Exiguobacterium sibiricum 7-3: one gene and its partners. The protein of the gene in region 1 interacts with the protein of each later gene in a pairwise test. Links are inferred from orthologs where the notes say so. Each region holds a gene or a part of one and is shown in the gene's direction. Other genes may lie near its edges.

The links.
Region 2: the proteins of tuf (region 1) and P402_RS0105710 interact in binary tests that used the Bacillus subtilis proteins (3 or more experiments, as listed by UniProt). The link is inferred for Exiguobacterium sibiricum 7-3 from one-to-one orthologs.
Region 3: the proteins of tuf (region 1) and mreB interact in binary tests that used the Bacillus subtilis proteins (3 or more experiments, as listed by UniProt). The link is inferred for Exiguobacterium sibiricum 7-3 from one-to-one orthologs.

What each region holds. Positions count from the first base shown.
Region 1 is NZ_JHZS01000004.1:29,407-32,489, forward strand. The notes cover bases 163-3,083. They hold tuf (elongation factor Tu), read left to right. Parts: upstream 163-989; coding sequence 990-2,177; downstream 2,178-3,083. Other genes in these bases: fusA (elongation factor G), read left to right, coding at 163-872; rpsJ (30S ribosomal protein S10), read left to right, coding at 2,495-2,803; rplC (50S ribosomal protein L3), read left to right, coding at 2,872-3,083. Outside these bases: more of fusA, read left to right, coding at 1-162. UniProt on the Bacillus subtilis protein: GTP hydrolase that promotes the GTP-dependent binding of aminoacyl-tRNA to the A-site of ribosomes during protein biosynthesis.
Region 2 is NZ_KK211190.1:950,311-953,396, forward strand. What follows is about bases 125-3,048. They hold P402_RS0105710 (rod shape-determining protein), read left to right. Parts: upstream 125-1,031; coding sequence 1,032-2,066; downstream 2,067-3,048. Other genes in these bases: P402_RS0105700 (Maf family protein), read left to right, coding at 125-190; radC (RadC family protein), read left to right, coding at 238-870; mreC (rod shape-determining protein MreC), read left to right, coding at 2,081-2,965; mreD (rod shape-determining protein MreD), read left to right, coding at 2,958-3,048. In the rest of the region: more of P402_RS0105700, read left to right, coding at 1-124; more of mreD, read left to right, coding at 3,049-3,086.
Region 3 is NZ_KK211190.1:381,875-384,965, forward strand. The notes cover bases 16-2,944. They hold mreB (rod shape-determining protein MreB), read left to right. Parts: upstream 16-952; coding sequence 953-1,936; downstream 1,937-2,944. Other genes in these bases: murA (UDP-N-acetylglucosamine 1-carboxyvinyltransferase), read left to right, coding at 16-783; P402_RS0103010 (hypothetical protein), read right to left, coding at 2,365-2,944. In the rest of the region: more of murA, read left to right, coding at 1-15; more of P402_RS0103010, read right to left, coding at 2,945-3,091. UniProt on the Bacillus subtilis protein: Forms membrane-associated dynamic filaments that are essential for cell shape determination. Acts by regulating cell wall synthesis and cell elongation, and thus cell shape.

The sequences.
Region 1 (3,083 bases):
TCCCAGAACCAGTTATCTCGGTCGCAATCGAACCAAAAACGAAAGCTGACCAAGATAAAATGGGTCAAGCACTCGCTAAGCTTGCTGAAGAGGATCCAACATTCCGTACTGAAACAAACCCAGAGACTGGTCAAACGATCATCTCAGGTATGGGTGAGCTTCACCTCGACATCATCGTTGACCGTATGCGTCGCGAATTCAAAGTCGAAGCAAATGTTGGTGCTCCACAAGTAGCTTACCGTGAAACGATTCGCCAAGCGGCGAAAATCGATTCTAAGTTTGCTCGTCAATCAGGTGGTCGTGGTCAGTATGGTCACGTCGTCGTAGAATTCGAGCCAAACGAAGAAGGTGCTGGCTTTGAGTTCAACAACAAAATCGTCGGTGGTGTTGTTCCACGTGAATACATCCCAGCGGTTGAACACGGAATCGAAGAAGCGCTTCAAAACGGTATCCTTGCTGGTTATCCAGTAGTTGACGTTAAAGCGGCACTCGTTTTCGGATCGTACCACGATGTCGACTCAAACGAGATGGCATTTAAAATCGCGGCTTCAATGGCCGTCAAACAACTTAAAGATAAGAGCGGCGCTGTTATCCTTGAGCCAATGATGAAAGTTGAAATCGTCATCCCAGATGAATACATGGGAGACATCATGGGTGATGTTACATCACGCCGTGGACGCGTTGAAGGTATGGAAGCTCGCGGGAACGCTCAAGTCGTTCGTTCGATGATTCCACTTTCAGAGATGTTCGGTTACGCTACTGGTCTTCGTTCACGCACACAAGGTCGCGGAACGTACTCGATGCACTTCGATCACTACGAAGAAGTACCGAAATCAGTTGCTGAAGAAATCATCAAAAAAGCAAACGGCTAATCCTTCACAGGTTGTCACGCTTTTATGATTAGTGTAAGCTAAGGAAGGTGTACGTTATTCGACGATTCACCTTCCTAGTTATAAAATATTATTAGACACATAGAGGAGGAATTCAGAATGGGTAAAGAAAAATTCGACCGTTCTAAACCGCACGTTAACGTTGGTACAATTGGCCACGTCGACCACGGTAAAACAACTTTAACAGCTGCTATTTCAGCTGTACTTGCAAAATCACAAGGTAAAACTGCTACTAAGTTTGACCAAATCGATGGTGCTCCAGAAGAGCGCGAGCGCGGTATCACTATCGCAACAGCTCACATCGAGTACGAAACAGAAAAACGCCACTATGCACACGTTGACTGCCCAGGTCACGCTGACTATGTTAAAAACATGATCACTGGTGCTGCACAAATGGACGGCGCGATCCTCGTTGTTTCTGCAACTGATGGTCCAATGCCACAAACACGTGAGCACATCTTGCTTTCACGTCAAGTAGGTGTTCCTTTCATCGTAGTATTCATGAACAAAGTCGACATGGTTGACGACGAAGAGCTTCTTGAACTCGTTGAAATGGAAATCCGCGAACTTCTTTCTGAGTATGACTTCCCAGGCGATGACCTCCCAGTTATCCAAGGATCTGCTCTCGGCGCGCTTAACGGCGAAGCTAAATGGGAAGAAAAAATCATGGAACTCATGACAGCTGTTGATGAGTACATCCCTGAGCCAACTCGTGACACTGAAAAAGACTTCATGATGCCAGTTGAGGATGTTTTCTCAATCACTGGTCGTGGTACAGTAGCTACTGGCCGCGTTGAGCGTGGAGTTCTTAAAGTCAACGACGAAGTTGAAATCGTTGGTCTTCACGAAGAAACTAAAAAATCAGTATGTACTGGTGTAGAGATGTTCCGTAAGCTTCTTGACTATGCTGAAGCTGGCGACAACATTGGAGCACTTCTCCGTGGTGTATCACGTGACGATATCGAGCGTGGACAAGTTCTCGCGAAACCAAACACAATCACACCGCACAAAACTTTCAAAGCGCAAGTTTACATCCTTTCAAAAGAAGAGGGTGGCCGTCACACGCCATTCTTCGGTAACTACCGTCCACAGTTCTACTTCCGTACAACTGACGTAACTGGTATGTGCCAACTTCCTGAAGGAACTGAAATGGTAATGCCTGGGGACAACATCGAATTGACTGTTGAACTCATCGCGCCAATCGCTCTTGAAAAAGAAACTCGTTTCTCAATCCGTGAAGGTGGCCGTACGGTAGGCGCTGGATCAGTTACAGAAATCGTTGAGTAATTTTTAAGACAAAAAGGTCTTCCGTCTCCCGTGACGGAAGACCTTTTTTCATTTCTTTGAAAACAGTCTTGCAACATGGTCGGACATCTTATATACTGAGGAAAGTGTTTGTGCGAGTGGTGAGAGACTTGAAAACATATTCTATTTTATTTTACTTGCTTTCCTGCGTGGAATTAAGTACACTAGAATATGTTGGTCACAAACACAACGCGATGAAGCGGGAGGTTATGACACACCAGGCGGCATTGCCATGGCTAGTGTGGAAATTTCCGCGGAGAATGTCTATTTATAAAATAGGCGAAAAGGAGGGAAACAACATGGCAAATGAAAAAATTCGGATCCGTTTGAAAGCATACGATCACCGCGTGCTTGATCAATCGGCTGAGAAAATTGTCGAAACAGCAAAACGTTCTGGTGCTACTGTATCTGGTCCGATCCCACTCCCAACAGAGAGAGCGATCTACACAGTACTTCGTGCCGTTCACAAGTATAAAGATGCTCGTGAGCAGTTCGAAATGCGTACACACAAACGTTTGATCGACATCGTTAACCCAACACCGAAAACAGTTGATGCGCTTATGCGTCTTGAACTTCCATCGGGCGTTGACATCGAAATCAAACTTTAATTTTTCTTCTATAAATAGTTGATACTAGCCAGAAGATCAAAATCATTCAATATTAGGAGGTGTATCTCATGGCTAAAGGAATCTTAGGAACTAAACTCGGTATGACACAAATCTTCAACGAGTCAGGCGAAGTAGTACCAGTTACTGTTGTTTCAGTAGAGGGTAACGTTGTTCTTCAATTGAAGACAATGGAAGTGGACGGTTACGAAGCAGTCCAACTCGGCTTTGGTGATATCAAAGAAGGTCGTCAAAACAAACCGCAAAAAGGTCACGCAGCGAA
Region 2 (3,086 bases), on another replicon or contig:
GGAAAGCTGGATGTTCGCTTATGTCGCGACGAAAGAACCGTATGACAAAGCGGGCGGATACGGCATTCAAGGAAAAGGCGGTCTGTTCGTCGAAGCGATTGACGGGGATTATTATAATGTCGTCGGTTTACCGATCAATCCGATCAGCCGTCGTCTCGAAACGTTTGGAATCAAGCCGATGTTCGCGTAATTCCTTGTACAGAAAGGTCGGATGAAGTGATTGAATGGCCAAAAGATATGATTCAGTTAAAGGGGTTGGCACAGGCGACGACGGTGGAACTATTAGCATGTCTCGTCCGCAGCGGGACGCGGAACCGGAGTCCACTTGAAATTGCCGAGGATTTACTCGATATCTATCCGTCGCTGATCGAACTTGAAGCGGCAGGGGTCGGCGGACTGGAAAAGGCACCGGGCGTCGGAAAAGCAAAGGCGCTCCAAATCATGGCAGGACTTGAACTCGGCCGACGTCTTGTCACGGAACCGAAATGGGTCCGCCCGGTCGTCCGCTCACCGGATGATGCCGCTGAATTATTGATGGAAGAGATGCGTCTCTATCAGCAGGAACACTTTATCTGTCTGTACTTGAATACGAAAAATGAGGTTATTTCGAAAAAAACACTGTTTATCGGTGGACTCAATACATCGATTGTTCACCCGCGCGACATATTTCGGGAGGCGATCCGTTGTTCGGCGGCAAGTTTCATAGCCGTCCACAATCACCCGTCCGGTGATCCGACGCCGAGCCGCGAAGATATCGAAGTCTCGGAACGAATGGTCGAGGCCGGGAGATTGATCGGAATCAGTTGCATCGATCACCTCGTCATCGGGCATGGACAATTTATTAGTATGAAACAGCGGGGATTTATGTAAGAATAACGTCTGAGGGGGAACGATGCTTCCTGACCTCAGGCGTTTTTACTTTTGTAGCGACCAATGAACTGTAAACAAGCTGTAACGTTTTAACGCTTTCCTAGGAAGGCTTTTCCGTTATAATTAGTGAAGTGTATTCTCAGAGAGGGGTTTTTTGAATAATGTTTGGATCATTTAGCCGTGAAATCGGCATTGACTTAGGTACGGCAAATACGCTCGTTTATGTGAAGGGGCAAGGAATCGTCGTGCGCGAACCTTCTGTCGTCGCATTCCGTACCGATACAGGAAAGATTGAAGCAGTAGGTAATGCAGCAAAAAACATGATTGGACGGACACCGGGAAACGTGACGGCACGACGCCCGATGAAAGATGGGGTTATCGCCGATTATGAAACAACGGCTACGATGATCAAATACTTCATGGATCAAGCAACGAAGAAAAAAGGATTATTTTCGTCTAAAACAAACGTCATGATTTGTGTACCAAGCGGTATCACATCCGTTGAAAAACGTGCGGTCGAAGACGCAGCGAAACTCGCTGGTGCACGCGAAGCCTATACGATTGAAGAGCCGTTTGCAGCAGCAATCGGAGCAGGTCTTCCGGTTTCTGAACCAACGGGATCCATGGTCGTCGATATCGGTGGCGGAACGACGGAAGTTGCTGTCATCTCACTTGGCGGTATCGTCACAAGCCAATCGATTCGTGTCGGTGGAGATGAGATGGACGAGTCCATCATTCGTTACATCAAATCGAAATACAATCTGATGATTGGTGAGCGGACGGCTGAAACGTTGAAAATGACGATCGGTTATGCCCGGATTGATGAAGAATCGGAAAACGAGACGATGGAGATTCGTGGACGTGATCTCGTGACAGGACTTCCGAAACAAATCGAAGTCACAAGTGCAGAAATTTGTGATGCGTTGTCGGATACGGTCGATGCGATTTTAGCCGGTGTTAAACACACGCTTGAACAAACACCGCCAGAATTATCAGCAGACGTCATGGACCGCGGAATCGTCTTGACAGGCGGCGGCGCCCTTCTGAAAAACTTGGATGCTGTGATTGAAGATGAAACACGCATCTTGACACTCGTTGCGGAAAACGCGCTCGACTGTGTCGCAATTGGTACAGGTAAATCGTTGGAGATGATGAATGTGTTACGTTCGAAATCAGGCATCTCACAAAAAAGATAAGGACGGGATGAGCGATGAAGCGATTTTTAAATAATCGAAAACTGCTCATCACACTCCTTAGTTTTCTCCTTTTGGTGATTTTAATCGGGATCTCGCTCCAAGGACGTAACCAAACCCACTGGTATCAAAGTTTTGTCCGCGATACCGTCGGCGTTGGACAGCGTCTTTTTGCGACACCGATTGGCTGGATTGATGATACGGTCACTTCGGTTAAAGAAGTGCGCGATGTGTATAAGGAAAATGAGTATTTAAAATCACGACTGGGCGACTATGCCGGAAATTCCGTCAAAGTCCGCGATCTGGAACGTGAGAACAGTGAATTAAAAGACATGTTGAAGCTAAAAGGGTCGATTCGGGATTATACGTTATTACCGGCAGAAATGATCGGTCGCACGTCATCCGAATGGCAACGCTTCGTCACGGTCAATATCGGAAAAGAACAAGGTGTCAAAGCCAATATGGCCGTCGTAACGGCAGATGGTTTAATTGGCCGTGTCATTCAGACAAGTGCCTACACATCACTCGTTCAATTGTTATCGGATACGAGCCGGACGAACAATGTCTCAGCGGTAGCTGACGATACGAAAGGAAAAAGTATCTTCGGTACGATCGAAGGATTTGACGAAGAGACGAATCTCTTGAAATTCACGAAGATTCCGAATGATGCCAAACTGAAAAAAGGCCAGATTGTTACGACATCTGGACTCGGTGGTAAGTATCCGAGTGGTATCGTGGTCGGAAAAATCGAACAGGTGAAATCGGATCAATACGGTGCTTCGAAAATCGCATACGTCAAACCGGCAGCAGACTTCGAACAGTTTGGTCATGTTTTCGTGATTCAGCGCGAAGCGAAGGAACCTTTCGCTGAGACCGACAAGGGAGGGGACACTCGTGAATAACATCAAGTTGTTTTTCGCCGTGTTCCTTCTTTTTATCTTGGAAGGAACGCTGTTTGCGGGTCCGCTTGGAGACGGTTCTCCTTACGTCATCCATGTCACGTTGATCGCATTGATGTTTTTG
Region 3 (3,091 bases), on another replicon or contig:
ATGGCAGCGACACTTGCTGAAGGTACGACAGTCATCGAAAACGTCGCGAAAGAACCGGAAATCGTCGATCTCGCAAACTTCCTGAACGCAATGGGCGCAAAAGTCCGTGGTGCGGGTACAGAGACGATTCGCATCGAAGGTGTCGAAAAACTTCATGGCGGCAACCATTATGTCATTCCAGACCGGATTGAAGCCGGTACATTCATGATTGCAGCTGCAATCACGGAAGGTGACGTTGAGGTCATCGGTGCTGAGCGTGAACACCTTCGTCCATTGATTTCGAAAATGGAAGAGATGGGTGTTAAAATCTCAGACACAGAAGAAGGACTTCGTGTCATTGGACCGAAGAAACTCGTTGCGATTGACGTCAAGACGATGCCACACCCTGGTTTCCCGACAGACGTTCAAGCGCAAATGATGGCATTGGTCTTAAAAGCAGAAGGAACTTCTGTCATCACGGAAACAGTCTTCGAAAACCGTTTCATGCACGTCGAAGAATTCCGTCGCATGAACGCTGATATCAAAATCGAAGGACGTTCATCAATCATCACAGGCGGCATCCAGCTTCAAGGCGCAGAAGTCCTTTCAACGGACCTACGTTCAGGGGCAGCACTTGTCACAGCAGGATTGATTGCTGAAGGCGAAACACGTGTCGGTGCATTACATCACATCGATCGCGGATATGTCGATTTCCATCTTAAATTACAAGCACTCGGCGCAGATGTCGAGCGTATCACGGAAGAAACTGTTGCCATCGAAGAGACGGCAGCGGCGAAGCTTTAAGCTCTCATTTCATTCCTTTATATTCTTGACGACTTTCTTCAAAAGAAAGTCGTCTCTTTTTGTTCCCCTGTGCTAGAATTGAAAGGTATGTATACATAAATGGGTTAGACGTCCAAACGACGTTCTAAATTTTGGAATAATAGCCAGTGGATAAAGGAGATCACGCGAGATGTTTTTGACAAAGGATATCGGAATTGACCTAGGGACGGCAAATGTCGTCATTCACGTAAAAGGTAAGGGAATCGTACTCGATGAGCCATCGGTCGTTGCTATTGATAAAGTAACAGGAAAGATTCATGCTGTCGGAACGGAAGCGCATCAGATGGTCGGCCGGACACCGGGGAACATCGTCGCCATCCGTCCGTTACGCGATGGTGTCATCGCTGATTTTGAGATGACGGAAGCGATGTTACGCCACTTCATCGATAAAATTGAAGTGAGAAGTATGTTCGGCGGAGTCCGGATGTTGATTTGTACACCGGCCAGCATCACGACGGTCGAAGCGAAAGCGATTCGTCAAGCAGGTGAAAAATCAGGCGCCAAAACCGTTTTCCTTGAAGTCGAACCGAAAGTCGCAGCTGTCGGAGCAGGGATGGATATTTGGATGCCTGCGGGACACATGGTAATTGATATCGGTGGCGGGACGACGGATGTCGCGGTCCTGTCGATGGGTGATATCGTCTGCGGTGAGACCATCAAAGTCGCCGGAGACCGATTTGATCATGATATCATTCGTGCGATCAAGGACAATCACAAATTGATTATCGGAGAACGGACGGCTCAAAACGTCAAGATGACGGTTGCGACCGTTTCAGACGAGGGGCGTCAAGAAGAGATGGACATTCGTGGTCGGAATCTCGTGACAGGCCTCCCGGACAACATCACGATTTCATCCCAGGAGATGCATGAAGCATTGGCGGAAGCCGCAATGGAAATCGTCGAAGCGACAAAACGTGTCCTCGAGAAAACACCACCGGAACTTGCGGCAGATATCATCGACCGCGGGATCATCCTGACGGGTGGCGGAGCGTTGCTTGACGGAATCGACCAGTTGCTGGCGAAAGAACTTGGACTTCCGGTCCTCATTGCAGAAGATCCGATGTTATGTGTCGCACGCGGGACAGGGATCATGCTGGATCATCTAGGGAAATAAGGCGAATTAAACAAGAAGCTGACTCATAAGTCACGCCAAGATTAATCCTTGTGTCGGACGTTTCCGACATCCTCGCTTTCCATGGGCGGAAGGTAAGCCGCGGCATCCCGCACTCCATGCGGTCATGCCGGGTCTTACCTATTCTTGACGGAAGCGTTAACCACGCTTCCTTTTCCCATAGGAGTCGAGGATGAACGTCTCCGTCCTCTATCAATCAAAAATGGCCGATCATCCTATCTTTTGACGGGATGATCGGCCATTGCTCTGCAAATTTTTATTATTCACGGCGAAAAAGTGCGATGAATTTTAATCGAAAGACATCTTCCGTTTGGAGTCAGCCTCTTTGCGTTCGAAAAAATGGTTTCTTTTGATACTGGTTCAAAATTGATTCGTATTTCCTGTGCACGATAGAAGTCACGGTCTATTGATTACTGCGTACTACGCATGAAGGCTTGATACGCATCAAAATCATGATAGACGATGGCGCTTGGCGGCAGGGAACTGTTCATCGTCTGATTGACGAGCTGATTGAGGGCAGTCCGCGTCTGTCCGTAAAACGTGATACTTGGTGTTTCCGGCAGTTCCGTGAATTCCAGTGCGTACGACAGACGGTGTTGATGACTGGCGGCATAGAGAGCATCCGTCATCGTAATCGCAGCGAGACCGTTTCCGCCACTGTAGACGGTCCGGTAACTCATCAATGTGACTTCATCAGCCAGTTCCATCGCCCATTCGCTGAGAGGTTGCCCGGAAGCATCCGGCACGGTATGGAACCAAAACGGCAGGAACAGTTGCAACGGGAGACGTTGCGACGAGCTGACATCGTGAAAAGCTGTCAGCAAGCGTTGGTAGGAGGAGATGACGGCCGCTTGATCCGTTTCCCAGGCCGGTAAAGCATAAGGCTCGAGATCGACACTGATGCCATCCGGACGTTCCATTGTTTCTTGAAGATAGACATTGATCCAGGCTAACGGATCTTCGACGTTCGGTCGGTTCGTCGTCCCTTCATTCGTAATCCATGCGGGCTGGCCGAACAGGAAATAGACTTCGATTCCGGCAAGATGGGCTTTTTCAACGAATGTGCGGTAGAGAGTTCGGTCACCCTCGACAGCGACATGCAGGTAGACACGTTTCATCTGTCTGTTTGCCAGCTGT